One region of the Priestia sp. LL-8 genome, then DNA from elsewhere that is predicted to be linked to it. Evidence: riboswitches for the same ligand, from Rfam matches in the RefSeq annotation. Region 1 holds a riboswitch; the other holds the start of a gene.
The links. Region 1 has a riboswitch for cyclic di-GMP ahead of U9R83_RS05610 (anti-repressor SinI family protein). Riboswitches for the same ligand answer to the same signal wherever they lie in the genome.
Positions count from the first base shown of each region.

Region 2: it holds a riboswitch for cyclic di-GMP, as region 1 does, so the genes downstream of both, sinI (DNA-binding anti-repressor SinI) here and U9R83_RS05610 (anti-repressor SinI family protein) in region 1, are expected to answer to the same signal.

Region 1 covers NZ_JAZAQH010000001.1:1,097,373-1,118,119, forward strand. The annotation lists gene ggt (gamma-glutamyltransferase) at 1-508, shown strand, start outside; gene U9R83_RS05575 (peptidoglycan-binding protein) at 532-954, shown strand; partial or broken gene U9R83_RS05580 (flagellin) at 1,001-1,114, opposite strand; gene U9R83_RS05585 (flagellin N-terminal helical domain-containing protein) at 1,461-2,234, opposite strand; gene pcp (pyroglutamyl-peptidase I) at 2,465-3,106, opposite strand; gene U9R83_RS05595 (DUF979 domain-containing protein) at 3,121-4,086, opposite strand; gene U9R83_RS05600 (DUF969 domain-containing protein) at 4,087-4,791, opposite strand; gene U9R83_RS05605 (histidinol-phosphatase HisJ family protein) at 5,144-5,935, shown strand; gene U9R83_RS05610 (anti-repressor SinI family protein) at 5,980-6,105, opposite strand; cyclic di-GMP riboswitch class I at 6,125-6,217, opposite strand; partial or broken gene U9R83_RS05615 (phospho-sugar mutase) at 6,465-8,146, shown strand; gene U9R83_RS05620 (VanZ family protein) at 8,192-8,644, opposite strand; gene sinI (DNA-binding anti-repressor SinI) at 8,778-8,906, opposite strand; gene U9R83_RS05630 (helix-turn-helix domain-containing protein) at 9,116-9,469, opposite strand; gene U9R83_RS05635 (O-antigen ligase family protein) at 10,624-11,472, shown strand; gene U9R83_RS05640 (cellulase family glycosylhydrolase) at 11,469-12,731, shown strand; partial or broken gene U9R83_RS05645 (transposase) at 13,162-13,573, opposite strand; gene U9R83_RS05650 (hypothetical protein) at 13,799-15,073, shown strand; gene U9R83_RS05655 (acyltransferase family protein) at 15,132-16,172, opposite strand; gene U9R83_RS05660 (cellulase family glycosylhydrolase) at 16,276-17,565, shown strand; gene U9R83_RS05665 (sugar transferase) at 18,809-19,474, shown strand; gene U9R83_RS05670 (oligosaccharide flippase family protein) at 19,513-20,747, shown strand, end outside.
Region 2 covers NZ_JAZAQH010000002.1:144,599-155,316, reverse strand. The annotation lists gene U9R83_RS27165 (DUF4127 family protein) at 1-906, shown strand, start outside; gene U9R83_RS27160 (ROK family protein) at 1,018-1,911, shown strand; gene manA (mannose-6-phosphate isomerase, class I) at 1,931-2,881, shown strand; gene U9R83_RS27150 (maltose/glucose-specific PTS transporter subunit IIC) at 3,434-4,966, shown strand; gene U9R83_RS27145 (N-acetylmannosamine-6-phosphate 2-epimerase) at 4,993-5,688, shown strand; gene U9R83_RS27140 (MurR/RpiR family transcriptional regulator) at 5,853-6,695, shown strand; gene U9R83_RS27135 (AbrB/MazE/SpoVT family DNA-binding domain-containing protein) at 7,187-7,897, opposite strand; gene U9R83_RS27130 (anti-repressor SinI family protein) at 8,149-8,301, shown strand; gene sinI (DNA-binding anti-repressor SinI) at 8,318-8,449, opposite strand; cyclic di-GMP riboswitch class I at 8,469-8,553, opposite strand; gene tuf (elongation factor Tu) at 9,359-10,576, opposite strand.

The DNA.
Region 1 (20,747 bases):
AGGAACGGTTGTATCCGTTACAAATACACTCAGCAACTTTTTTGGTTCAGGAGAAAATGTAGAGGGATTTTTCCTTAATAACAATTTGAACAACTTTAATAACACAAAGACTTCTCTTAATTATTACGAGCCTGATAAGCGTTCACGAACGTTTACGGCACCTACTATCCTTAAAAAAGATGACGAGGTTATCGGGATTGGAACGCCTGGAGGAAGCAGAATACCTATGATGCTTACGGAAGTTTTGGTTCGCCACCTTTTATTTAAGGATTCTTTACAGGATGCAATTGATGCACCAAGGTTTTCAATAGAGAATAACCATCTGTATACCGAGTTTCAATATCCTACGAGTGTAAGAGAAGAACTAGAAGGAATGGGATATGACGTGAAGGAGAAGAGCTCTGCTATTTACTACGGCGGTATACAAGCGATTGTTATTGATCAAAAAAACAATCGTATTTACGGAGCAGCAGACCCTAGAAGACAAGGAACTTGGAAAGTTAAATAATTATGTATTTAAAGGAGAGTACCATGACTATTGTAAGAAATCTTATGAAAATATTTGTTCCTATTATTATCGTGGCAGGATTCTTTTTTATTATGTCTAACTTCAAACATACACAAACATTAAGCAGTGCTGAAGAAAAAAGAATTAAAGAATACGCAAGCCTTATGCAGCAGGCTAAAGCTAAAGAAGAAGATAAAACTCAAATTCTATCGCTTAGCAGTGTAGCAGCTCTTGGCAAAGGTTCAGCAGGAGAAGAAGTAAAAGCGGTTCAAAAATCTTTAGGGCTTAATCCAGACGGTTACTTTGGTCTAGAAACAGAGCAAGCCGTAAAAGAATTTCAAGTAAAACAAGGTTATACGGCAGATGGAGTAGTGGGTCCTCAAACGTGGGATGCGCTAGTAAATACGAGTAAAGATACTGCGGCATCTACTAGTAATAGCTTATAACATTTATATAAAAAAGCGAGCTTTCTTAGGAAAGCTCGCTTTTTTATTAACGTAGTAATTGAAGTACGCCTTGTGGCTGCTGGTTAGCTTGACTTAGCATAGCTTGAGAAGCTTGAGATAGAATTGAATTCTTTGTTTGTTCCATCATTTCTTTCGCCATCGTGCGAACATTTGCTTTCACAAATGACTAGACTATATCTTCACCCTCTAAAAAAGCAGGGGCCGGGCACTTCGGATATTAATATACGGAACGGCATATTAAATACCTACGGATTTCATCGTCATAGCACACATTGCCTTAGACGGTTTATCCTAGTCGTTGAACTGTCTCCAGAGTTTCCTCACAGGAGCTTAGCTGCTGATTGCCCAATCTTTTCTTTTTTAAAACCGTTACGTCTGTCGTTTCCAACTACGCTGTGGTAAGAAAAGCTCTCAGGGGTTTCCAGCAATTCACCCGGTTATACTCACTAGCCGTTACCAGCTAGGACGACTGTGCTTTTTGCTGCTTACGCTGCTAAAGCATAATCTACGTCGCGAATTCTTGATTCAGACGCTGTTAGGTTTTCAGATGATGTACTTAGGTTATTAATAGTATGATCCAAACGGTTTTGAGTGGCACCTAGTCCGGAACGCTGCTCTGACACTTGGTTAATAGCACCATCAATAATAGCTAATTGATCATCAAATGATGTAGCAGTAAAATCTTTAACGTTAATGCTATTAACAAAAGCATCCGCTGCACCGTCTGAATCAGTATCTGCTCCTAAAGCTCCAGCACTCATATCTCCAATTTTTAGATTTACCTGCTGTCCTGCGTTTGCTCCAACTTGAAGCGTAAGATCCAGACTGCCATCCAACAGGTTTCGGCCGTTAAATTGTGCTCGGTCAGAAATTCCTTTGCTGTCAGCTTCTCCACCAATTTCTTCAATTAATGAACCGATTTCATCTTGAATAGCATCTAGATCTTCAGTTTTGTTTGTACCGTTGCCAGCTTGAACTACTAATTCACGCATACGCTGAAGGATGTCATGTGTTTCATTTAAAGCACCTTCTGCAGTTTGAATTAACGAAACACCATCTTGAGCGTTGCGAGAAGCTTGATCTAACCCGCGGATTTGTCCACGCATTTTCTCCGAGATAGCTAGTCCAGCTGCATCATCAGAAGCACTGTTAATACGCTGACCTGAAGATAACTTCTCCATTGATTTTGCCTGAGCGTTATTCGCATTGTTAAACTGGCGGTACGTGTTTAAAGCTGTAATATTGTGATTAATTCTCATTTTCCTTACCTCCGTATAATGGTTTTACTTCTTGGTTTACATCCCTGTATACAAGAAGTGTCCCGTTTTAAAATGGGATAAAAGTAATTGAACATCCTTGGAAAATATGTTCATACTATATATCGACTGAGAGAGAAGGTTGTTTATAGCTTTTATTAATTTATTTAATGAAAAATTTGTATGTATATAAAAAGAAAAACCAGCTCTCTACATGAGCTGGTTTTTTAGTATTAATGAGTAGCGCCGCCTGAAACTAAAATATCATCTTCCGTTACAATTGTAGTTTTTATGATAGAAAGCAGTCCTTTCACAATCAAATCCAGAGCCATACTTGCTTTCCCTGAATGATGCACAGCCTGTTCAGGAAGATAAGGAATATGCACGAACCCGCCTTTAATCGAACAATTTTGAATCATGTTCATCAGCCCGTAAAATACGTGGTTACAGACAAACGTTCCAGCAGTTTGAGAAACGCTGCTTGGAATGCGTGCTTGGCGCAGGTTTTCGACAGCTGCTTTGATGGGCAGTGTCGAAAAGTATGCGGCAGGTCCGTTTACGATAATAGGGCGATCAATGGGCTGCTGGCCAATGTTGTCAGGAATCCGCGCGTCGTCCACATTAATAGCAACGCGTTCGACCGTAATTCCTTCTCGACCGCCTGCTTGCCCAACGCAAATGACAATAGAAGGGCTAATTTCTTCTATATACGTATGAAGCTTTGCAATTGATTCGCCAAACACAGTAGGAAGAGGCTTAGCGATAATGTGATAATCTTCGACAGCTACGCCGTCTAAGGCTTTGACAGCTTCTAAAGACGGGTTAATACTTTCACCTTCAAACGGTTCAAAGCCGGTTAGTAATACAGTTGTCATTCTACTAGTCTCCTTTAAAAGTGATATACAAGGTAGTACATTAATAGTGTATTAACAACAAAAACGGATAGCGCAATCGGCACTTGAGCTTTAATTACGGCATTTTTGTCTTTTAATTCAAGCAGCATGGCAGGTACGATATTAAAGTTAGCTGCCATTGGCGTTAACAGCGTGCCGCAGTAGCCAGCAAACATGCCAAGAGCTGCCATAATGGCTGGGTTTCCTCCGTGCATATGTACAATCAGCGGAAGACCAATACCTCCCGTAATAACGGCAAACGCCGCGAAGGCATTTCCCATTACAATTGTAAATAGCAGCATTCCCAAGCAGTAAGCAAGCACAGCAACAAATGCATAGTTAGTCGGCAGCACATCACTTACAATATCCGAAACGACTGTGCCAACGCCTGATTTTGAAAAGATGCCGCCAAGCGCTGCCAGCATTTGCGGTAAAATAACCGCCCAGCCCACTGCTTGAAGCAAGCGGCTTCCTTCTTTAACAGGCACGTCCATTTTTGCTTTGGTGACGCCCATTGAAGCGATAAACGCAATAACAGCTGCAATTGCTAATGAAATTAACGTGACTTTTTCTGGGTCAATTAATGCCCAGTTTGCAAACTTGATCTTGCCAAACAGAAGGGTACCGATAATCGTAAAAATAGGAATAAATAAAGCCGGTAAAAAGATTTTGTTTTTTAATCGCTGCGCGTGAGCCACACGTTCTTCAGCTGGTGTTTCAGCTTCATTCGATTTAGTGACACGGTTAAATGAAGCAAGCAGCACCATAATAATAACTAAACACCCTACATAAAAAGGTGGAATCACGTTGCCAAATAAAAACGTAATGGAAAACAGTGCCCAAAATAATGAAGATCCTAAACGGTTAGGATGGTTATGATCGCGTGCGATTCGAATCGCGATAAAAGCGACAATAATACCGAGTAAGTAGTAAATCGTATCAAGCGTCAGAATGCTTTTCATTTAGCTCGCCTCCGTCTTGGAAGATGATGTTGGTTTGTGCTTCGTCATTTTTTTGTGAATTCTTCGGTCTAACTGACGGAAGCGAATGGCACTGATCAGCAGAGCTGCGATGGCTGTGGGAATTCCCCAAAGCGCCATATCCCAGACGTCAACATGAATGCCTACGGAGTCGAAGAATCCTTTCATTAAAAGAATTCCACCCGTAGCGATAAAGATATCTTCGCCGAAAAACCAGCCCGTATTTTCAGCTGCCGCGGCATGAGCGCGAATATCTTCTTTTACTTTAGGCGGAAGCTCTCCGTATTTTGCACGAGCAGCGCCTTCAGACATAGGTGCGACTAACGGACGCACAGACTGAGCATGTCCTCCAATATTTAATCCAACTGCGGCTGAGATTTCACGGATAAAAAGATATATAAGTAAAACATTTCCAGAAGAAGCGTTTTTCGCTTTTTTAATCAGTACTTCCGCTTGTTCTTTTAACCCGTATTTTTCTAACACGCCAAAGATAGGAAGAGTAAGTAAAATAGCCATAGACATATAGCGGTTATCTACAAAAAATTGGCCGAACATTGTAATTACTTCATGAAGTGACAAACCTGACACAAGGCCAGTCACGATGCCTGCAACAGTTACCACGAGCAGCGTGTTTAAACGAAATAAAAATCCCACTGCCACTAGCAAAACCCCAATTAATTTCAACATAAAAAATCCCCCTTGATTATGTATAAATCGTGCTGCAAATTCACCTCCATTGTTTTTCTGAAAAAACAAAGACGTCTTGAGTATAAACAATTCTGAAAATTAAAACAAGATACTTAAGGCATAAAATAGTTTGATTAGTGAACAAAAGCATAAAAGGAAGATTTATACGTAATATTCATGGGGATATAAATAGAAGAAAGGTTCTCCAAAACAGTCTTAGGGAGAATTTTTTAAGTTAATGTGCTGAAAACACCTCTCCTAAAATACCAAAAAAGGTGTAATAGAGAGGAAAAGGGTCTCTATGTGCAGTAAGTGCAGGAGAGATGTATAATAAACCTAGAGGTGACTAATTATGTATCTAGTAGACTACCATCATCACACAAACAATTCATTTGACTCACAGGCAGTCATGAAAGAAGTGTGCGAACAAGCTGTAAAAAACGGCATAAACGAAATTTGTTTTACCGAACACTTTTCATTAAATCCATTAGCGCCAACGTACGGTCATATGGATTTTGATAAATATGAACGAGAACTAACGGAATGCAGAGATCAATTTCAAGGCCAGCTAGTAATTAAAAAAGGAATTGAAATTTGCGAGCCGCACTATTTAAAAGAGAAGTATCAAGAAACGATGATGCAAGAGAGTTTTGATTTTATTTTAGGGTCTGTTCACAACATTAATAACATCAAGCTTCGCAAACATTTAGAACTCAACGACAAAGAAGCGATTTACCGCGCTTATTTTAACGAAATGTATAAGCTAGTAAGCGACGCCGACATTGACGTATTGGCTCATTTAGATTTAATGAAGCGCTATGCGTTTGAGCAATACGGCATTTATGACTTTCATCAATTTAAAGATATCCTTGCGGATATTTTGAAAAAAGCAATTGATCGCAATATTGGAATTGAAATTAATACTTCAGGTATAAGAGGGAAGCTAGGCGAAGCGCTGCCAGCACTTGAAGTCGTTGGGTTGTACCGCGATTTAGGCGGAGAAATCTTAACGATTGGATCTGATTCACACTTTGCAGAAACTGTAGGGGCACATATGAAAGAAGCAGTTGAAATGGCGAAACAGTGCGGGTTTACGGACATTTATACGTTTGATCAGCGTCAGCCAAAAGGGGTAAAAATATAAGTAATAGTAAAAGCACGCTTCAATATAAAAGAAGCGTGCTTTTACTATTGGTTGTTCTTATTCGTTAATAAGAATTCTCGGACGTCTTCTATTTTTAATCCGAGTTCATGAGCGGCTTTTATTAGATCAATCCATTCCTGATCTACTGCTAATTTTTTATCTGTGTTCATCACTATTCATCCACCCTTGTCAGGGAACCCAGCCATCTTAGCATGTTGTAAACATTGCCTTAGACCTGAAGCTTTGCGTCACTGCTTTTCAGCAGCTTTGCCTTTATCTGAATAATTTTTTCTAATAACTATTATTATTTTAGTGGAAAACTAGCAGAAATGGTGTCGAAATAGGTCGAGTTTCTAAAAAAATATTTAATTTACATCTTTATAGGTTCTTTTTAAGGAATAGCAAAATGGTTGAATTGGAAAAGTAGTGTTTTTAACTAATTTACAAGCTGTTATTCACCCACAGTTCATAAATAGCATTCACAATAAAAGAAAGAAACATAGAACAAGGAGAGATAAATATGAGCTGAATGAATGCATACAAGGTATGGAGAGACTTTAGAGGCCTTCAGACAGAATTAAAAGAAGAGCGGCAGCAAATGACAAAATCGCAGCTGAAAGATGCTTTTTATACACACCTAGCATTTGGAACAGGAGGCATGAGAGGAGAGTGTCCTAACCGCATGAATATCTACACAGTCCGAAAAGTAACGGAAGGACTGGCGAGGTATATTGAAAAATAAGGAACCGTTGCAAAAAGAAGAGGTGTGGTAATATCTTATGATTCTCGTCATCAATCACAAGAATTTGCGCTAGAAGCAGCTAAAACACTTGATATACACGACATTCATATGTATTTGAAGAGTTGCGCCCGACACCTGAACTGTCTTTTACCGTACGCTACCTGCATGCGTATGCAGGCATTATGATTAGGGCAAGTTATAATCCCGCGAATTATAACGAATATAAGGTATATAGACAAGATGGTGCACAGCTTCCTCCAGCAGCCGCAGATGAGATTATGTCTTATATGAATGAAATCAAAAATGAGCTGTATATTCCTGTACAAGATGAACATGTCATGCTGAAACGAAACCTATTAAGCTATATTGGAGAAAATTTGGATTATGTATATGTGGATTATGTCAAAGGTCTCCAGCAGCAAGGAAATTCACTAGAAAAAGAAAAGCTGCAGGTTGTGTATACGCCGCTTCACGGCACGGGAAGCAAAGTTGTTCCTCAAGCTCTCCGCTCATTTGGGTTTACAAACATTATGATGGTCACAGAGCAATCATGACCTGATTCTGACTTTTTAACTGTAGCATCACCTAATCCTGAAGATCCGGAAGCTTTTCAAATGGCCATTCATTACGGAAAAAGAGAAGGAGCTGAGCTGCTCCTGGCAACGGACCCTGACGCCCCTCGTTTAGGAATAGCTGTAAAAGATTCTATAGGAGAGTATAGACTTCTAACTGGTAACCAAGTTGGTGCCTTGCTAATTGATTATCTACTAACACAAAAGCAGCAAAAAGGCGATCTCAAAAGTAACGGCGTTATATTAAAAACGATTGCTACGTCAGAATTAGGGAGAGCGATCGCCGAAGACTTTGGAATGAAAACCGTTGATACATTAACAGGGTTTAAATACATTGCAGAGAAAATTGAAGAATATAATAGAAACGAAACGTATATCTTTCAATTTGGGTATGAAGAAAGCTACGGCTATTTAATTGGAGACTTTGTAAGAGATAAAGCCGCTGCTTACTATGAATCAATTAAAAGCTCGCTTTACGAACGTTTGATGGTACTCTTTGAAACATATGACTATTACGAAGGAGCTCTTTCTTCTATAACCATAAAAGGACAAAAAGGTATCGAGCAAATTAACGATATCTTAACGGATTTACGAGATGATCCGCCTTTAGAGTTTGGAACCGTACCTGTTACAAAGAGAGAAGATTATCAAAGCAAAGAGCGCATATATACAGTAGAAGAGACGTATGAAACGATTGATTTAACAAAATCAAATGTACTGAAATACTATTTGCAAGATAGTTCATGGGTAGCTGTTCGTCCTTTGGGAACGTAGCCGGAAATTAAGTTTTATTTCGTAGTAGCAGGCAGGAGCATGACAGAAAGTAAAGGAAGAATAAAAGAGCTTCAGCAAGAGGTATTTAAGAGAGTAGGTGTAAATAAAAACATAAAAAAATGAACCCTGATTTAAAGGGCTCATTTTTTTATAATAGAAGAACTATATTCATTTCGCTTTTCTATGCTTTGTTTTATTTTTATATAGAAGAAACAAAAACAAAGCGCCTCCAAATGAATCAATTAGTACATCTACAATCCGGCCGTCTCGACCAATAATAAAAGCTTGGTGAACCTCATCCAAAAAAGCAAAGGAAGCAAGCAATAGTCCTGCTTTTACATAACGCCCAGGCTTTTCTTTTAAGTTCCAGTAAATTAAAACAGCTAATACACCAAAGAAGGAAATATGAGCAATTTTACGAAGGATAAATTCTAGATTAAATCCGTAGCTGTAGGAAGTGTAAAACTCACTGCCAGGTTTTAAAATAGACCAGAGCGTAGCATTATGGTCCCAAACAGAGGAGTTACTCCAGCTGCTTGGAGCTGTGACCTGTAAATGAGGTGTGTGGGAAAAATGGGTGATGCCAAGCATCATTAATATAACAGCGATTTTTTTTATCATGATGACATTTCCTTTATTTTACTTGATTGTATTAGCTTAAGAAAAAAAAGAGAAAAAAGCAAGAAATTTAAGAGCTGATAACAAATTTTTAAATAATCTAATATAAAACTAATATAAAAGAAACAAAATTCAGCTAATTTTGTTTACTTTCTTGAACAAAATTCTTTACCTCATCAATCGATAAACCCATCTCATAGGCCTCTTTCATGAGTAAAATCCACTCTTTCTCTAAATCTACTTTTTCTTTTAATTTGTCAGTCATGATTATTCCTCCCCAGACCTTAAGGAGTAAAGCTGTCGTGGTTGAAGAAGCTCTCGATACTAGCCTTACTTACTTTTATTAACAATTATACAAACAATCAATTTTACTTTGCAAATATTATGCAGAATATAGTTATAAAGGATTATTTATGTGTGAATAAGAGTAGGTGAAAAGAAGTTAATCAGAGTATTGTCACGCAGTGTTTTTACTTAATGCTCAGAATCCTTCACTGTCTGTAGATTTTTTTTGAAGGACAGGTACTGGTAGAATTCAATAAAATCCTCTTTTGTCATGCCCTGGCCTATAGCTTTGCTTAATAACTCCATCCATTCTTCCGTAATATAGGGATTAGCTTCAATATGTTCATTTGTTTCGTCAATTAAATAGTCAACACTTGTGCCCAAAGAAGCAGCAATTTTATGAAGCATTTGTAAGGAAGGGTTTGAGTTTGAACCTTTTTCAATTTGTGAAAGGTAGGATTTTGATATTTGTGCTTTCTCCGCTAGCCTAGTAATAGAATAACGTTTTTGCAATCTCATTTCTTTAATGCGATCACCAATCACGTGGAAACCTCTCCTTTATATGTAGTATCTGTTGTTCATTATAAAGGATTTTTGTGCGTTTTCAATACAATAAAATTAAAAAAATAACATTTAATGCAAAAAAATGTTCTTTATGAAGAACGGATTTTGTATTAAATGTTATTTTTTATTGATGGTTACTGTCGTATGTATTTGGGCTGTGAAACTCTTTTTTATAAAGAAAGACATACGCTGAATTGGCTTTAAATATTCTTGAAAGGAGATTTAATGATCTTTTTTTGATGCTTTCTATAGTTTGAACCATGTCTAGGATGTGTCACTATCCTTTATAGTTTCTATTATATACCTGATATACTTGGATTACTCCAAATGATTGAATGTCAACCTAATTATAGAAGTGTTTTACCCGGAAACCGGATGCTAACAGATGTTTTTGTATAATAAATTATTAATGTTCAAAGGAAATCTTTAATACGAGCTACAGAGAAAATAAATATTAATTGTGAGCTATTTAGATATCCTATTTCAAATGTAAAATTAGAGAAGCTGAAGTATAGAATTCTCAACTTGGATTAAATATAGTCAGAAACCTGAAATCTTGCATACAATGTGTGAGTTAAAGAAATATAGGTTACTAAGGTTTGAGTCAATTTTATAATTTTTGTTAATTATTTATGAAAAACCTATTGATGCTAGGTAGAAGGTAATATAAAGTAGGGGAATAAGAAAATAATTACGGGAGCGAATTTATGTTGGATTTAAGGATTAAAAAACCTAAGTTGTATTTACCTAGTATTAAACTCTTTAATTTTTATTTGTACACAGTTGTATTCTTTATTATCTTTTCAAGTGGAGCAATACTTGATCAAAAGTATTTCAACTTTTCTCAAATATTGTTGATTTTTCTATGCTCGGTGTTTCTGCTGAGGGTAATTAATAAGAAATACATTGCTTTAGCAGGAATGATTTTCCCTATTTATATTCTTGTGAATTATATTAATTATAGTCCAACTATAGTTAACTACTTATTATTTCTCATAAAATTATCGCTAATTTTTATTTTCGTGAGATATTGTATTCTAGAAAAGATAGATATATTGAAAATGTTAAATAATGTAGTTGTTGGAATATGCATTTACTCAGTTTTTACGTACGTATTTTTGGATGTTATGCATGTGATTTCTTCTTCGCATGTAGAAGTTATAAATAATAAGCCATACCAAATTTATTTGGGGTTACATTACCATTGGCAGGATCTAAACTGGTTTTCGTGGAGAGTGTCTAGAAATAATTCGATTTTCTGGGAACCAGGGGTATTCCAAATTTATATTAGTTATGCAATATTTTATCAATTATTTTTAGCTAAGAAAGCTAATAAAAAAATTATGGCATTATTGATTTTCAGTATGTTTACTACCTTTTCAACCACGGGGACAATGTTAACATTAGTGATTTTAGTTATCAAATTTGTCTCACTCAAATCCAAAGAATTGTTATCAATGTTAATAAAAGTTTATCTTTTTCCAGTTCTTTTAATTGGAGGTATATATGTAGGAACTTCAGTGTTTAATCAAAAAGCAAATAACGGATCTGCTTCATATGACCTACGAGCAGATGACTTAGGAGTAGGTCTGCAGCTTTTTTATGAGAAGCCACTTTTTGGCTGGGGTTTCTTGAATAACTCTGGGTTTGAAGCTCTAACAGGATTTTCTACCAATAGTAATGGTTTTGTATCCTTGCTTTTCCAACAAGGCGTTTTGGGATTTATAATTCTTTGTATACCAGTATTAATTATTTCAATAAAACTAATTGATATTAAAGGTTTTTTTGCTGCATTAGCATTTACCTTGTTTTATTTTGTATCAGCAGCAACAGAGCCTTTAATGTATGCAAATTTCTTTAATATATTTGTATCTATGGGAATTCTTTTATTCATTGAAAATAAATTTCCAATATCACATTCTAAAAATAGAGTGTCTAAACCGAACAGCATTAAGTTTAGAAATAAAGTAGCGTTAAAATGAAAAAAAAGTTACTTCTTTTTTCACTCAGTTTTTTATTAGGCATTTGTTTAATCGTTTCTCATTTTGTATTTGATAAGTCCTCTGATCCTAAAATCTCTCCAGAATATCAAAGTTTCACTGAGGGCATAGGAGTGAACATAGATTCTAGAACTTCAGAAGAAGATTTACAAAACATTGTAGATGCCGGATTTAAATGGGTGCGAGTGGATATGACTTGGGAGAATATAGAGAGTAAAAAAGAAAGTTATGATTTTGAGAAAAGCGGATATGATAAGTTGAATAAAAGTCTTAAAGAAAAAAGACTCAAGCCATATTATATCTTTGACTATTCAAATAAGTTATACGAAAGTAATCGTTCGATCATGACAAGTGATGGGCTTAAAGCTTATATGGAGTTTGTAGATGTTGTTACTAAGAGGTACAAAAATCAAAACGCAATATGGGAAATATGGAATGAGCCAAACATTGAGATGTTTTGGAATCCCCAACCTAGTTATAAACAATACAGTCTTTTAGTGAAAAAAGTAGCTCCTATTATTAAAAAGAATGATCCTAATAGTAGAGTAGTAGCTCCTGCACTTGCTGGAATTCATCAAGAATCTTTAAAGTGGTTACAACAATTTTTTAAACAAGGCACACTAAAATACATTGATGCTGTATCTGTTCATCCCTATAGATTTACTAATCCAGAGGATGCACTCAAAGATTATAAAGAATTAAAAATAATAATTAGGCAGTATACAAATAGAGATATTCCTATTATATCAGGCGAATGGGGCTATTCTATATTAAATACTCCAACGCAGCACTTAACGGAAATGCAACAAGCTGATTATGTCATAAGAATGTTTCTTGTTAATGCTGAAGAGGGCATTCCTATAAGTATCTTATATAATTGGAAAAATAATGGATTTGATCCAAATAACAAAGAACATAACTTTGGGGTATTGTGGTATAGCGGAAAACCTAAATTGTCCTATTTAGCTATTCAAACTTTTACAAGCAGGTTAGATGGATATAAATTTTCAAGGGCTATAAAATACGGTCGAGATGATACATACATATTAGAGTTTCAAAACTCGGACAAACAGAAGTTACTCTCTTTTTGGACAACCGGTACCAGTTATAGCTTTCTTTTTCCTTTAGATTCAGGAAAAGGAAAACTTTATTCTATGCTAGGCGGTATGCAGAATATAGAGTGGGATCGTAAAGTAGAATTGAATATTTCATCCAGTCCGAATTACTTAGTAATTGATTGAAGAAGAACAATTCTTTATAACTGTATACCTTATTTTAAATACAACTTATATAAAAATTACATTTTATTTCTTTTTCAAAAAAGATAGCTATCTTATGCTTTCTTAAAAAAAGAACGTTACTATATTTTTATGGATCTATCTTAAGTGTCTTATAGATGGATGTGGGATTAATAAGATGCTACTTTTTAATTGTTTAATTTTAATAAGTAAATGTTCAAATTTGAGAGGACTACATTAGTCCTCTTTTCATTTTGAGAGGAAGGGATTATTTTGCAGTTATTTATATGACTTTAAAACTAAACCACTAATAACCATTTTTTATTATGCATTAAAAGGGTTGAATAAGCAGGTGAGAAGTATGTATATAACAAAAAATCTTAACTCGCAAGATTTTTTGTTAGAGGATTTATAGGAGGAGTTTTAATTTAATCAGTAAGTTTATCATATTTGAAATGGTTTGAAATGTGTAGTGATGACCATACATACGCTCCATTAAATGAGTAATTTCAGCTTTCGCTACACCCTTTTGAAACATATGAATGAGAAACGATTCAAGCGTATTAGTGGCTCTTTTATAAGGAGCCACTGTCTGTTGCTTAAAGTCACCATTCCGATCGCGAGGAATAACAAGGTGAAGTTCTCCAAACTCTGTGTACGTACGAACCATTTTGTGAATTCCCCGTATTAAATCCAATACGATTATATTCTTCGTAGTCCAAAAAAGCTGTCAATTTGCTCGCTAAGATTTTATTAAGCGCAGTTTCTAAGTGAGAATGGAAAATTTCCGTCACATCTTCTTTTTGGACTAGAGATTGAACAAGATCTGTTGTAAACCAATTCAAAAAAAGACCCTCTTTCTTTGAATTGGTCGTGGTGACTTAATTCTACAAGAAAAGGTCTTCTTTTTTGTATTTATTTACACAAGATATTTTACGCTCTCTAAAAATATTGTTATTTTAATCATTTAGTAATAAATGTTCCAATTATAATTTAGAAATCATTTCAAAAAATACTTGAATGTGTATTTTTTAAAGTATAAAATAACACTAACTAGGAGGGAGGTTAAATTGGAAAATTTTACAGTAAATGAAAAAACATATTTTAAAGTAGATATATATTTTTACATATGGTCAATTTTTTTACCTATTACATCTTTTTTGCTCATACCATCCATTCAGGGGACAACTATAGGTTACTTAATGGCTTTTGCTAGTTTAGCATTAGTTCCTTTATTATTAAAATATAGAGCTCCTATGCGTAGCTATTTTTATACTTTCGTATTTATTTTAGCGATATATATATTTATTCTATTACTTAGTCAATTGTCATTATCATTATCTCCTAGAATTAATTTTGTTGGTGTATTACTTATAGATCCTAATGACAATACATATTTATTAAAATCTTCTATGTTTACGCAATCAATGTATATGGTAGCTGCATTTGCAACCTTTGCTTATGTACGTGTCCTATACAATGAAAATTGGAACAAATACATTTTAGCAGGAGCAACAGTTTTAGCGTTATATGGAATCTATGAAGTAACGTACTTCCTTATAACAGGATCTCAAGGAGATTTTATATCTAATAGAACTTTTGGAGACGGTACTGATGCTGGAAGTAGATTTCAGAAAATTGTTATAGGCGGATTAACTCTACAACGTTTAAAAAGCTTAACGGGTGAACCTTCGATGTATGCTTTTACAATAACCCCTTTCTTTATTTACGCTCTATATTTAAGAAAAAAAATTATTGCTACTATATTAGGAGTCTCACTGCTTTTATCAACGTCAACTACTTTTTTTATCGGGATAGTCATTTGTGTATTTTTAGGAGCTAAATATTTAATTAGAGCTATAAGAAAGAATACGTTAACTCTTGCTTTAGCCTTCTTTTTTCTGGGAGGTTTAATTTTTTACTTGAATGTTTTTAGTTCTGACAAACTTTATGATATTTTTAATACAATAGTCTTGCAGAAACTTAGCGGATTAGATGTGTCTGGAAGTACGAGGTCTGGATGGTTTCAAGTTCATATGGAATTTTATAAGAGCCTTCCGTTATTAAATCAAATTTTTGGAGTGGGATTTGGTTATATACGATCAACAGATTTATTTAGTACGCTCATGGTTAACACTGGAATATTTGGTACAGTGCTATTCAGTTTGATATTTATATATCCTATATTGAAATTGCACAATGATGCTCATTCAAAAACTTTAAAATTAATCTTAGTAATTATCTTTTTATCTATGATGATTGCAGTACCAGAGTATTCATACCTCTCTACATGGTTATTTTTAGGGATAGCATACAACCGAATATTAAGGATAAAAAACATATAAGAGAGCATATGTTGACAAAAAACAAGAGTCTATCATAGGCTCTTGTTTTTTAGAATTTTTATATGGTTTTTGATAAGTGCTTTCTTACATACTTCTTATTTGCTATATTATTTCCAATATTAACAAAAGGTTTTTCTATGTAGTAATATGTTATTACAGAAGACCCAGAAATCAACAATAGTGTAACTACTACTGTAAAATAATCATTAAATATATAAGGTACACTTGAGATGAAGACTGCTTGAGCTAAATACAGTGAAAAACTGATCTTACCTAAAAAGAGTAAAAAGCGAGGGTAGTTATAATTTCTAAAAATTAAAAATACAGTAAATATAAGTAAAGCCGAAATCCAAGCTGAAGTGGCTGGAACAAAGTTTCGAGCGCCATACTCACTAAGGTCATTTTTGCCAAACATGTTAACATAAGATATGATCGTGATACAAAAAATTGCATATAGACAAATTAGAAAAGTTGGCAACTTTTTAATTTGTCCACTATTAAATTTATAGAATACGGTACCTACGAACATCAGTGAAAAATATAATAAAAGACCGTAACCGTTTTGTAGAATTATCCCCCCACTTAAAGCTAATGTCAATGCTACAAAAGCTAAGGTGGTTGAATAACGTAATATATTCAACATATATAAAAGAGTTACTGAGATATAAAACAGCATTTCTAAACTAAGTGTCCAATGAGAATTAACCAATAAAGGAATTCCTAGTAATTTTTGAAGCATTGTTAATTGTAATAGCATATCTTGTACGGGTAATAATTGATGATGTTGGGCATAGGATCCTAATCCTATAAAGATCATTGCCAAAATTATACTGTAAATATAAAGTGGATACAATCTGAAAAAACGTTTTATCCAAAACGTTTTTAATGAAGTTTTCTTTTGCAGAGATACTGGGATAATAAAGCCACTTACTAAGAAGAACAATGTTACGCCGAACATACCAAACTGAAAATAATGGGTAGTAAAGTAAGAAAAAGAAGAAAAATATTTTTCTCCGATATGTTGAAATATTACCAAAAGAGCAGCTATACATCGCAATGCGTCTAAAAAATCTATTCTTTGTCGTTGTATTTTTTTCATTAGAAGCCTCCTTAATTTTAAAGATATTATACTTTACTATGAAAAAATTTACTATATTTCTAATAAAATTTATTTATATTAGAAAAAGGAAGGTGTTTGCTAGATGAATAAAAATTTATATACCATCAGCGTTATATCTATAAGTGTTATTTCTATATTTTTTATTGTATTTCATTATGTTTCTAAAGAGAGTAAGCAGTATCCATTAAAAAAAGAAAACATAATAAATTATCAAACAATACCTGAAGGTTTGGGAGTGAGTATTCATCCAGGATTAGAAAAAAAAGATATCAAATGGATAGCAAATGCAGGTTTTAAATGGGTTCGTATTGATTTACCATGGGAATACATAGAAACGGAAAAAGGAACATATGATTTGGAAAACACAGAATATGACGAACTAAATAAGTGGCTAAAAGATGAAGGGATGAAGCCTTACTATATACTTGATTATTCGAATAAACTTTATGAGCAAAATCGCTCTATTGTTACAAAAGAAGGCAGAGAAGCTTTTGGTAGGTATGTAAACTTTGTAACTAAAAGGTATAAGAATCAAGGGGCAATCTGGGAGATATGGAACGAGCCAAATACAGAAACATTTTGGAATCCTCAACCGAATTATGAAGAATATTCTTTATTAGTTAAGGATACTGTTCCTATAATTAAGAAAAACGATAAGAGTGGGTTTGTTGTGGCCCCAGCCTTAGCAGGAATAAACTCTCAATCTTTTTCTTGGTTAGAGAAAGTATTAAAGGAAGGAATGTTAAAAAATGAAATTGACGCAATTAGTGTACATCCGTACAGAAGTGGCCCCCCTGAAGAAAGTATTATAGATTATCAAAATTTAAAGAAGCTGATTAAGCATTATGCTAATAGAGATATTCCTATTATATCTGGGGAGTGGGGGTACTCAATGGCGAATACCACTGAAAAGCCATTATCTGAAATGGAACAGGCTAATTATCTAGTGAGAATGATTATGATTAATGCACAGCAACAAGTGCCTATAAGCATTTGGTATGATTGGAAAAATGATGGAGTTGATCCTGCAAACAAAGAACATAATTTTGGGGTAATGTGGAATAGTGGAAATCCTAAAGTCTCTTTTTTAAGTATTCAGGTACTTACCAAACAATTGAAGGGGTATAAGTTTTCTAAAAATATAAATTATCAATCTAATAAACAGGGAGATTATATATTAGAATTTGTAAACGATCGTAATAAAAAAATAATTGTCTTTTGGACTACAGGTCAAAGTCATAGTCTGAACTTTGTATTAAAAAAAGGAAAAGGTAAAATTATTTCTATGTTAGGAGCTACGAGAGAGATTAGTTGGAAGCAACATGCTCCTTTAAATTTTTCCAATAGCCCTAGCTACCTTGTAATTGATTAAGTCTTTTTTATTGTAAAAAGTCTCAGTTAAATTTCAGCGATTTAGTATTCATCAGATATAAATTTTTACATTCTATATTTGAAGTTTTTATAAAAAAATATAAAACTAAGCCGTACTAAAAGAATAACTAGTACGGCTTAGTTTTATTGAATAAAAAACTTAGTTGAGTGTTTTGCTATAAGCCTATTATAAATTATCAAGATAGAGGTAGTAAAACTTACCTTAACTACAGTTTTTAAAGCTGATAAAGGAATATAAGTCTAATTTTTTTGAAAAAAATGTAATTTTACATATCCAACGATTCAAAAAAATAAAAATATTTAAAAATACAAAAAAATGTAAACGCTATCAAAATATAATATTTTACTTAAAAAAAGCAAATAAATAATTCTCATTACCCAAGATAAATAATAAGATTATTGATAATATTTTCATATTAGGAAAATATTAAAATTTTATATTTTTTTTAAATAAAGTTTAATGAACCGTTCATATATATAAATACCGTATGAAAACGTTTAAAACATGACATTTGATATATTTCGACAAAATGAGACATTGAATATGAGGAAGGTGTATGCTAGTATTTTCTAGTATTAGTAACATTATTAGGTCTTTGGAACTTTTTATGAAGTTCTTTAAAATTAAAGATAAAGACCTAATAAAGAGTGAAGACAAGTGTGAGTGTATTGTTGCTAAGTTGTTTATAGGAAATGGTTTTAATAGTCTGGAAACTTTATTAAACAATTTTTCACCCCCCATCATTTTTTGTACTTTGCAGTTAAGAATTTAAGAATCTATATATTGCTTTATTTTTTTATTAAAACTATTAAAAATATTAAAACTATTAAAACTATATAAAAATAAAATTATTAACAGCTGTTTTTATAAATATATTTTAGTGAAATGTGTCTCAAATCCTGACAAATTCCTTTTTGTGTCGATAAATAAAGTTTATTATTTAGTTAAAATAACAGTGGTGATATCTCCTTACCATTATCAATGGGGGTACTCGGCTGTATTGTGGGTGATTAAGCACCTTAGACACTGAAGTTGTCAGTAGTACTGTGTGAGGATGGGTTAGATGCCCACGATTAATATCAATAGAATACACTTATAAACTATAGTTAATTAATTTCTTTAAAGGGATCTTAACTATAAATAACTATAAATAACTATGTCAAAAAATAAAGGTTTAAATTGAGGAAATTTAAGAAGGGAAGTGAAGATAAGTATGACTCAAATGGCTAAGAAAGAAGTTAACAAAGATTTTACTGGAATTCAAGTTTGTATAAATGATAAACCCATCTACCTTTTTGTGAAAAGAATTATTGATATAGTTGGTGCATTTGTAGGATTAATAGTTCTTTCAATGGTTTTTCTGATAGTTGCTCTTTTAATAAAGATTGAGGATCCTAAAGGGCCAATTTTTTTTTCGCAAAAGAGAACTGGTAAAAATGAGAAAGAATTCAATATGTATAAATTCCGTTCAATGGTAACAGACGCTGAATCAAGGCTGAAAGATTTACTTGAACAAAACGAAACAACTGGAGCTATGTTTAAAATGAAAAATGATCCTAGAGTCACAAAAGTAGGAAATTTTATTAGGAAAACGAGCATAGATGAGTTGCCTCAATTATGGAATGTCTTAAAAGGTGATATGAGTTTAGTCGGTCCTCGTCCGCCTTTACCTAGAGAAGTTTCAGAATATACTACATATGATAAACAACGATTATTAGTTCAACCAGGATGTACAGGACTATGGCAAGTAAGTGGAAGAAGTAATATAGGATTTGAAGATATGGTAAAATTAGATATCTATTATGCGCAAAATCGTAACATGTTATTTGATATGAAAATTATCCTTAAAACAATAGGTTTATTATTTGGATCAAAAGATGCTTATTAATAAACTATAGAAAAATCATTAATTGGAGTAGATTTTAATTGTTAAAACTTAGTAGTATTAATCTTCTTCTCAGAATTATTACTCTAGGCAGTAAGTTTCTGTTGATTATGGGTATGACAAGATTGTTAGCACCAGCGGAAGTAGGGGTTTATGGAGTATTATCCACTACTATCGGCTTATCAATTTATATAGTAGGAATGGATTTCTATGTTTTTAATACTAGGGAAATCTTAAGTAGCAAATCAGAAAATAAAGAATTCTTTATTCGAGATCAATTTCTATTTCATATTTTTAGCTATGTTATATTTTTACCGATATTAATTATCTTATTCATACTAAACATTATACCAGTGAAATATGCGTTTATATTTTATGTATTACTTGTGTTAGAACATCTATCTCAAGAATTCAATAGAGTGTTCATTACCCTGTCTAAACCGATTGTAGCAAATATTACTTTGTTTTTCCGAAGTGGAGCTTGGGCATATGCTGCTATGATTTTATTTTTTATATCAGATGAGACCCATAACCTTTGGACTGTTTTAATAGGTTGGGTAAGTGGGGTTTTGTTTAGTGTGTTATTAAGTATCTATTATCTAAAAGATTTAAATTGGCATATAGTTAAAAGTAAAAAGATCGATTGGAAATGGGTAAAAAGAGGGGTTGTCGTATCTTTCCCCTTATTTGTTGGAAATATTGCGTTAAAATTAGCGGAGTATCTTGATCGTTATTTTATTACATTCTATAAAGGTAAGGCGCTTGTAGGGGCCTATACTTTCTATGGAAGTTTGTCTAATTTACTCGTTATTTTTGCTCAAACAGGTGTCATTATGATCCTAGGACCTAAAGTCATTCGTAACTTCCAAAGTGGAGACTATAAAACATATAAAATTCAAATGAAAAAAATGACTAGCGGCGTAATAATTTCTACTATATTTATAAGTTTAGCTCTAGCTATAGGTATTATACCCATTACGAAATTAATAGGTAAGCCTATTTATGCAGAGCATTTAAGTGCATATTGGACATTGATAGGTGCTTATGCTTTTTCAGTACTGGCACTTTTGCCTCACCAAACCTTGTATGTAAGGTTTAAGGATAAAGCAATTATTGTTTCTAGTCTAATTTCTCTAGGTGTCTCACTTTTACTAAACATTTTGTTGGTTCCGAAGTTTGGTTTGATTGGTGGTGCTACTAGCACATTTGGTGCTTTTTTTATGTTGTTTATACTAAAGCTAATATTTGCTATTAAGTATAAAAACGCAAGAGAACC
Region 2 (10,718 bases), on a different contig from region 1:
TTCGGTTATACGGCTATGGATCAAAAGAAAGTAGTAGAAAAACGTGAACAACTTCGACTACATAAGAAGGTTCATATGTATCCTGGGGCAGATGAGGTAGGAGCAACGCTACTAACGCGGGTATACAATGATATAAAGGGAATAACGCCAAAAGTATACCCAATTTGGAGTAGCACTCTTGGTCCAAGTCTCATACCGTTATATGAGGATCGTCCCTACGGAGAAAGTCTTAAAGCTCATATTCTAGCAGCAGGCTGTCAGTTAGTAGCTAGCGCTGATGAAGCCGATATAATTCTTGCATACAATACACCAGGACGTGTTATGCAAGAAGCTTGGGAGCAGGCTAAAAAAGATATTACATATACTAGCTTTCGCAACATGCTAGTATTTGTAGGCGATATAAAAAAACATATTGATTCTGGTAAAAAAGTAATGGTAGCAGATAGTGCATATGCCAATGGTGGAGATCAAGAACTAATTATTCTTTTAGATGAAGAACAAGTTCTTGACAAATTAATTTCGTATAAAGGTTGGAATACAAACTGCAATACCCTTGGAACAACAATTTGTCAAGGGATCATTGGCTTAAAAGGTAAAGTAAGAACTATTCAGGAGAACCTTATTTATCATCTGCTAGATGATTATTTCTATCAAGCAGAAGTTAGAAAAAAGTTAGTTGATAATTTTCTTCCGAAATATAAGCTTAATTATTTTGATTTAAAAAATAGGGGAAAAACTATAAATAGAATCAGGGATGATATGCTTTATAAATCTTATCATGACACTATTATTCATAGCTTTGGAGATATGAATTTAGATAAAGTATCCACGTATGCACCATGGAACCGAATGTTTGAATGTGGTATGAAATTAGAATTTAAAGGATGTACAAAACCAATTCTGTAGATATTTAGAAGATAATTATTCACATAATGTGTTTAAATAAAAAAATAATTTAGTAGTCTATGAATAAGAAAACTATTTTAAAAAGACTATGAGAAATAAAGGGGAAGTGCCATGCTGTACGGGGGAATAGAAGCAGGAGGTACAAAATTTGTATGTGCTGTGGGTAATGAAAATGGACAAATTTTTGAAAGAGTCACATTTCCTACCACTACACCTGAAGAAACAATGGGAAAAGTTATTGAATTCTTTAATCAGTTTAATTTAATGGCCATAGGTGTAGGATCATTTGGTCCTTGTGACGTGAACATTGAAAGCGTTTCCTACGGGCGCATTACTTCAACACCTAAGCTCAGTTGGAAAGGTTATCCCATCCTAAAGAAACTCGAAGAGTCATTTAATATACCAATAGGATTTAGTACAGATGTGAATGCTGCAGCTTTAGGAGAAGTAACATTTGGAGCTGCAAAAGGTCTTAATAGTTGTTTATATATTACAGTAGGAACAGGAATAGGCGCAGGAGCTGTGTTGGAAGGGAAACTTCTCCAAGGACTTTCCCATCCAGAGATGGGGCACGTTACTGTTAGGCGTCATTTAAATGATACTTATCCAGGGAAATGTCCTTATCACAATGATTGTCTCGAGGGACTTGCTGCGGGACCTGCTATTGAAGAAAGGTGGGGGAAACCAGGGGTTGAATTAGTAAATAATTCAGAAGTATGGGAGATGGAAGCTTATTATCTTGCACAAGCTTTAGTTCACTATATTCTTATTTTGTCACCTAAGAAAATTATTTTAGGTGGAGGGGTGATGAAGCAGAAACAGTTGTTTCCTCTTATTTATAGAAATGTAAAGAAGATGTTAAATAAATACATTGAACTCCCTGAATTATCTAATGAAATAGAAAAATATATTGTTTCTCCAGGGTTGGGAGAGCTTGCGGGAATTACAGGGGCGTTAATTCTAGGGAAAGAAGCTTACGAGACACAACCGGAAAAACAAAAATAAAAGAACATAGGGGGATATTATAAAGGTGCAGCCATTATTTCTAGAGCCAATTTTTCAAGAGAAAATTTGGGGAGGCAAGGGACTAGAAGATAAATTTGCGTACAAAATTCCTCATAATAGAACAGGTGAATGCTGGGCAATTTCAGCACATGTAAATGGACCGTCTACTGTTGAAAATGGACCGTTCTCTGGAAAGACTTTAAATGAAATTTGGAGTAGTCATCCAGAAGTTTTTGGTCACTACGGAGGGGCTACGTTTCCACTTTTAACAAAAATTTTAGATGCCAATCAAGATCTGTCTGTACAAGTACATCCTGATAACGTCTATGCAAATTTATATGAAAATGGGGCGTTAGGTAAAACAGAATGTTGGTACATCATAGACTGTAAGAAAGGAGCTGAGATAGTATATGGCCACAATGCTGAGACAAAGGAAGAAGTTATTAGAGCAATTGAAAATAGAGATTGGGATAAGTTACTTCGTCGGGTAAAGATAAAACCAGGTGATTTCTTCTATGTACCTAGTGGAACTATTCATGCTCTATGCGAAGGAACAATTGTACTGGAAACTCAACAAAGTTCTGATATTACATACCGTGTTTATGATTATGAACGAAAAGATAAGGATGGAAAAAAACGTGAACTGCATCTTAGAAAAGCAATAGATGTTATAAACATTCCTCATATAGATGCCGATAATAAATTTATTGTAACAAAATATAAAAATTTAATAATTACTACTTTCGTAGAAAATGATTTTTTTTCTGTTCATAAATGGAAAATAGATGGGATAGCATCTTTAACAATGGATAAATCTTTTATGTTATGTAGTGTGATAAACGGAAACGGATCCCTTAGGGGCGAAGAAGGAGAATATTCATTTAATAAAGGTAGCCATTTTATCCTTCCTGCAAAAACAAGAAATTTTGAGATAAGTGGAAACTGTGAATTGATTGTTTCACATTTATAGACTAATAAGTTGATTTATATTGCAAATTTAATAAAGTACTAGGAGTAAATTTAACTCCATATATATTAACAGTAAATAAGTAAAAATATTAAAAGGGGAGAAGCATCTTAGTGATATAAGATGTTTCTTCATTTTGGGGACAGTTTATTCATTCAATGATAGGTACCACTTGTTGTTTGAGGGCTCGCCTATCCAAGATATATATATAGTAAATATTTTTATAGCGCAATCCTTTATGTAAAAAAGGTTTGCGTTTTTGCGTTCCTATAGTTTCTATGGGGAATTATTCTTTCAAAAACATAGCGAAAGAAGTTAATTCTAAGACTTAAACCTTTTGCTAACTTTCTAGGAAAGACTTTAAATATATTTTATAAATAGTAAATGAAAACATTTTCAACTAAAAAGCTTATTATGTGAAAATGTTTAAGAGTTTCTACAAGGGTATTGAAAACGCTTTTATAGATATTTAATATTTAGCTATAACTAAAGACTTCAATGAAAATTTATTAAGTCATTTAAAAAGTTATTCGATTTCAAGGGGAGGAACATCTTATGAAAAAGGCTTTTGAACAAGCCCAGCAATTTGGAAAATCATTCATGCTTCCTATAGCTGTCCTACCGGCAGCTGGTTTGCTACTGGGTATTGGTGGTGCATTATCTAATCCAAATACAATTACAGCTTATCCATTTTTGAATTTTGCTTGGTTGCAAGCAATTTTTACTATTATGAGCTCTGCTGGGAGTATTGTATTTAGTAATTTGCCAATTATCTTTGCAGTAGGAGTTGCTGTAGGATTAGCTCGTTCTGATAAGGGAACAGCAGGTTTAGCAGCTATGATAGGATACTTTGTAATGAATAGTACAATAAATGCTTTACTAACTATAAATCATGATCTGGCTAAAGAGAATTTAGCAAAGGCAGGACAAGGCTTATTAGTAGGCATTCAATCATTAGAAACTGGCGTATTTGGTGGAATTATAATAGGGGTTACTACCGCCTTTTTACACAATAAATATAATAAAATTCAACTTCCCCAAGTATTAGGTTTCTTTGGTGGTTCTCGCTTTATCCCAATTATTGTTTCTTTTGCATCTATCTTGGTCGGTGTAATCCTTTTCTTAGTATGGCCCTTTATTCAACAATTCATTAATTTACTTGGAGAAGTGGTTACTGGAACAGGTGTAATTGGAACTTTCTTTTATGGATTTATCCTCCGTATGTTGGGGCCTTTAGGCTTACACCATATTTTTTATCTGCCGTTCTGGCAGACTGCTCTAGGTGGAACGTTAGAAATTAAAGGCCATATTATAACAGGAACTCAAAACATTTTCTTTGCTCAATTAGCAGATCCAAGCACAACCAAGTACTATGATGGAGTATCGAGGTTCATGTCTGGAAGATTTATTACTATGATGTTTGGTTTACCAGGGGCTGCATTAGCAATTTATCACTGTGCTAAACCTGAAAATAAGAAGTTAGTAGGAGGATTACTCCTCTCCGCAGCTTTAACTTCTTTCTTAACAGGTATTACAGAGCCTTTAGAGTTTAGTTTCTTATTTGTAGCTCCTATACTATATGTTTTTCATGCTCTATTCGATGGGTTAGCTTTCATGTTATCTCATATTCTAAGCATAACTGTTGGACAGACTTTTTCAGGAGGACTTATAGACTTTATTTTATTCGGTATTCTTCAGGGAATTGATAAAACAAATTGGATTTTTGTTCCCTTAGTCGGAATTCTATGGTTTTTCTTATACTATTTTACTTTTAAATTCTTAATCACTAAGAGAGACCTAAAAGTCCTTGGTCGAGAAGAGAGTAAACAAGAAGTACATCAGGTTAAAGCTACAGAAAGAACTCAAACGATTGTCCAAGGTCTTGGTAATGAGCAAAATATTGTAGTGGTTGATTGTTGTGCAACTCGTCTACGCGTTACTGTAAAGAAAGAGGATTTGATAAAAGAGGAACTAATAAAGCAAACCGGAGCTAAAGGTATTATAAAAAAAGGCAATGGTATTCAAATTGTCTATGGTCCTCAAGTAACTATTATTAAAAATGAAATTGAAGAGTATCTTGGTCTTTAAGTATAAAAAATAAGGAAGTGTTATCAATGAAAAAAGTTTTAGAATGTATTCATGGCGGGTTAATTGTTTCATGTCAGGCTTTAGAAGACGAGCCTTTACACAGTCCGTTTATTATGGGAAGGATGGCTTTAGCAGCTAAAGAAGGTGGAGCTAAAGGAATTCGTGCAAACTCTACAATAGATATTTTAGAAATAAAAAAACAAGTAGATCTTCCTGTGATTGGAATTATCAAACAAGTTTATGGAGGTAACGAAGTATACATTACTCCTACAATGAGTGAAGTTGATTCCCTAGCTAAAACGGGAGTAGAAGTTATTGCTACTGATGCCACTAACAGGTTAAGGCCAGACGGAAAAACATTAAAACAGTTTTATAATGAGATAAGAGAAAACTATCCAGATATTCTACTCATGGCTGATGTTTCAACTGTTGAGGAAGCTGTATATGCAGAAAAACTTGGATTTGATATCGTTGCTCCTACATTGTACGGTTATACAGCCGAGACTATGGGAAAGAAAATCTACCAAGATGATTATGCGTTATTAAAAGAAATAGTAACATGTGTTAAAGATTCGAAAGTAATTGCCGAAGGAAATGTTTTAACACCAGAGATTGCATGCTCTATATTAAATATGGGGGTCCATGCAGTAGTCGTAGGTGGGGCAATTACAAGGCCTCAACAGATAACCAAAAGATTTGTTGAGGCACTTAGGAGTAATTAAAATAAACTTATCTGTGTAAAATAAAAAACGCTTCTTGTTTAGAAGCGTTTTTTATTTTAGTTTAAAAGCATACAGTGGAGTATTTATTGACTTGTTTTATGGTTATATTAAACTATACAAAAGACATATTAAATAATTAGGCATTAGGCTAAAAAGGAGAAAAAATGGAGTACTTAGGAGAAAATTTATTGTATGGTATTGAATGTAATATGGAAATTTTTACTTCAACAGAAAAAGAGTTAGCTAGTTACATTCTGAAATTTCCCGGAGAAATTAGTCATTTATCCATTAATCAAATAGCTAAAAAACTCCATCTTTCACCAGCAACTATTACACGTTTTTGTCAAAAATTATCTTTTTCCGGATTTAATGAATTTAAGCATGAACTAAGAAGGTTTATCGATTTGCAGAATGTACCTGTTGAGGTGAACAATATTCAACAAGTTGATTATTTAGCAAAATTATATCAAGACCATACGACTATACTAAGAAATACATTTCAAATAAACACATATAGAGATATTCAAGAAGTAGTTTCTTTCTTAATCAAAGCAGAACGAATACATGTTTACGGAATTGGAAGCTCAGGTATAGCTGCTCAAGAATTTAAATATAAATTTTTTAGAATAGGATTATATATTGAAGCTATTACCGATCCCCATCATGCCATAATGGATGCTTCTCTCATTAGTAAGAAGAGTATTGTTATTGGTATTTCAATCTCGGGAGAAACGCAAGAGTTAATTAAAACTATAAAAATTGCAAAAAAACAAGGTTCGCCTATAATCATTTTTACAGGAAATAAAGACTCAGAATTAGCAAAGCTAAGTAATGTATGTTTGCTAGTAACTAGTAAAAGCAACATGCATATGGGGCAGAATATCTCCCCTTTATTGCCGTTCCTGTTACTTTTTGATTTGATATACACAGAACTAATAGCTGAAGATTATAAGAAAAGAATTCATTTAAGGGATAAAACTTTGCACGCTTTAGGCAATATAGAATAATTGCCTAAAAAACTTTATAAGAAACAATTAGAAGAGACCTCTACGACTAATTAGTTCTTATCTATTATGAAAAAAGGATAAGACACCTGGACAGTAGCAATTAAGGCGTCTTTTTGTATGGGTTTATTTATATGTAATGCGCCCGATTAAGTGGATGGAGTAAATAAAAAAGAGGGTTACACTATACTTAGAGGGCATTTATGGGTCACTAAGGATAATCTTTTACAATCTCATTTAAGCTAGAAGTGGTAAAAATGTACAATAACCAAGGGTATTTCAAGGATAAAATAGTAAAAAGGATTATTAGATTAAATAAACCCACTCGCTTAAAGAAAAGGTGACTAGGTTTTCGGGCACTCTTAAAATAAAAGCGATAGTGATGTGAAATTCTTTGAAAGATGTATCTCTAAAGATTAGTTTTTTTACAAAATGATTCTTGGTAACAGCAAATAAGTAAGCGCAGCTAATTATTTCAGCTGCGCTTACTTATTTTAAACAAGAGTATCGTTCTCAATTGCTTTTTTTATGATTAATTTGTCCCCTATTGTTTTGATTTCTAGGATGTCGCCACTATGAATGTTTAGATAAATTCTTAGCTTTTTAGGAATGTTTAAGTATTTATCTTTCTTTATCACGCGTGATTGTCCAGTGAAAAAAAGTTTTCCTTCTGTAAGAAATTTATAGCTATGTTTTTTTGCAACGATAGTATCTTGTCCTTTAATAAAGAACTGTAATTGCATATGTTCTTCTAAATTCAAGAATTTCAATACAAAATCAGGAAGTTTTATTCTCCCTGATTTTATTTGAAGTAAAGATAACTCACTTAATTCAGGTTCTATATATCCCTTTAGTAGACCTGGAGATTTATTTTGCTCTCTTTTCTTTTCGAAAATAATGCTCTCGTTAAGGACTTTCGCTTCTATTTCATCATGTAGATCTATATCATGTATTTCACGAAGTATCTTTGGAATTACAATGTAGCCTAAATTATCAATAGTCCTAATTAAGTTCTTATCTTTATTTTCTTCCAAAAGAACCGGTGGGAATTCAACCTGCTTCATGACAATGTAATCTTTATAGTTGAGGAATTGTATTGCAGCAGATGATTGAATATTGGCATGCTCTAGAAGCTGGGAAGGTACCTTTACTCTCCCCATATTATCAATTATTAAGTAATCTTTGGATGATTCTTTCTCTTCCACTAATAAAATCCTTTCAAATGTACTTTTATAGACAAAGGATAAATTTACTTATATTCATTTTATATCTTCATGAGTTTACACTTTACCTAAGCTATTAAATTTGATCTTCATAAGCTAAATAACTGAATAAGACCCTATGAATAACAATTTATGTAAAAAACAGGATAAAAAGTAATAATTTTATCATTATAGCTTATATTACAAATCAATTTGCTTTATAATAGGACAAGTTGTAAAGGAGGAAGATTATAATGAATAATTCAAATCATGACACTACTCTTTCCTATAAATGGCTAGTTTTAGTTGAAGAAGCAATGAATTCTAGCGTTACCAAAGAGGAGTTTAAAGAGTTTTTAAATAGGAAATCCCAGAAATTGAATGATTATAAACAAGACCAAATATGACTAGTGTTGTTTGTGATTAGGGGGTTATTTGTTTTTTGAATAACTTTTTAAGTTCTTCAATAGTTAATCCCAATTCCTTAGCTTCTGTTATAAGTTTAACCCATTCTTGATCTAATTCTTTTTCTATCAATTGTTGTTTACCATCCATGAAAATTACCTCCAGATATTCAGGGAGCTCAGCTGTCATAGCTATTTAACCTTAGACCTGTAGCTTTGCGTCCTAGTTTTTCAACTAGTTTGCCTTTATCATAATATGTAATTTTATAAATATATTACTATATAATGGATTTGAAATCATGTAAAAATAAGGATTATTATTTATTTTTTTAATTCCTTTGACAAAGATTTTCTTGTTTCAACCTCTGAACTAATTAAATTCTCCTTTAAGATAATATATATTTACCCTTACATTAATCCTGCGGTTGGTTCTGTAATAGGTATCCGAAATAAGCCTCTAAAAGGTTTTAATAGTTTCGAATGTCTAACTATTAAAACCTATAATTGTATTAACTAGAAGGAAATCTAATGTACAGTGTATAGATATAATTTCTTTATGCTTGTATAAAGATTTATTTGAATAGCTAAATAGATTTTTCGTTATTTGGTTTTGTGTAAAATGAAAACATGTAAATTTTAAAGTATCCATACTGAATTATTCTTAATAATAGCAAAATAAAAAGCTATTTCAGCAATGAGAGCGAAGTAGCTTTTTATCACGATTCATATATAGAAAACAGAATATTATGTAGATAATCAAGGTAAACAAATGAAGAAATTGAATTTGGAAAAGGATATTAATTGGGAAATGACTTCTGCAAAGGATTACAATGGAAAGTGTTTCATCTTTTTTGTGGGGGGAAAAGATGATACTGGTACAGCTTCAACTCACTGCTTCAAGCAGTAAATACAAAATAGTATTTTTATATTTGTCCACTGGTAATATGCTTTATGTTAAGTAAGGATATTGGTTATAGAAAACATACGATAATAAGCCGAAAAGCTCCCCACTCGTTGGGAAGCTTTTTCTATACAAAACAAACTTAGAATTAAATGATACTTATCCTTTTGCTTTTATCTTCACATCATCTTCTGAATTAAAAATCTCAACGACTTGACCTGAGGCCACAGTTCGTCCTCCCTCACGGATAGCAAAACGAAGGCCGATATCCATGGCAATCGGTGCAACGAGTTCCACATATATCTGAGTGTTATCACCCGGCATGATCATTTCTATATTATCCTTTAAGTGAAGAGTCCCTGTAACATCCGTTGTACGGAAATAAAATTGAGGTCGGTAATTGGTGAAGAAGGGTTTATGACGCCCTCCCTCTTCTTTAGATAGAACATAAATAGCAGCCTTAAATTTAGTATGAGGAGTTATTGATCCGGGTTCAGCAAGTACTTGACCACGCTGTATCCCCGTTTTATCAATACCACGAAGAAGTAAACCTACATTTTCTCCTGCTTCGGCTTCACTTAAAAGCTTATTAAACATTTCAATATCCGTACATGTAGTTTGGATTGTTTCCTTTATACCGACGATTTCAACTTCGTCATTCTTTTTTAGTCTTCCCTGTTCGATTCTTCCTGTTACAACCGTACCGCGGCCTTGAATAGAAAAGATATCTTCAATAGGCATTAAAAAAGGTTTGTCAATACTACGCACTGGTTGGGGAATGTACGAATCTAGAGTATCCGTTAGTGCTTGAATGCACTCAGCATTTTGACCATTTTCTAACTTAATCAGATCTTGATAAGCAGAACCTTTTATAATAGGGGTGTCTTCTGGATATCCATATGAAGTGAGAAGATCAATAATTTCCATCTCTATAAGCTCAACTATATCTGGATCTGCTAAATCCATTTTGTTTAGGAAGACAATGAGATTTTGTACCCCCGCCTGACGAGCTAAAAGAATATGTTCACGTGTTTGAGGCTCTAGACCCATGTCGGCTGCTACAACAAGGATAGCTCCATCCATTTGAGCTGCCCCTGTTATTATATTCTTGACAATATCAGCATGACCTGGACTATCAATGAAACCATAGTGGCGCGAGTCACTTTCTCCTTCTACATGACGAGTATTAATCGTAATTCCTCGCTCTCTTTCCTCTGGGGCATTATCAATATCTGCATAGCTCATTTTTTTACCACCATGTTTCGTTGCTAAAAAGGCCGAAGTAGCTGCTGCTAAGGTAGTTTTACCATGATCCACTTGACCAATAAAACCAATGTTAATGTAGGGCTTAGTACGTTCAAATACTGATTTAGGCATTTTGGTATCCCCCTAAAATTTAATAAGGTAAAGGACGTGCTTTAGTATGAGTAGTTATAAATAAACCTCTTCGTCTGATTATTACCTTATGATAGAAATTAATATATATTTTACCACAAATAATGGGATTTAATTGATATGC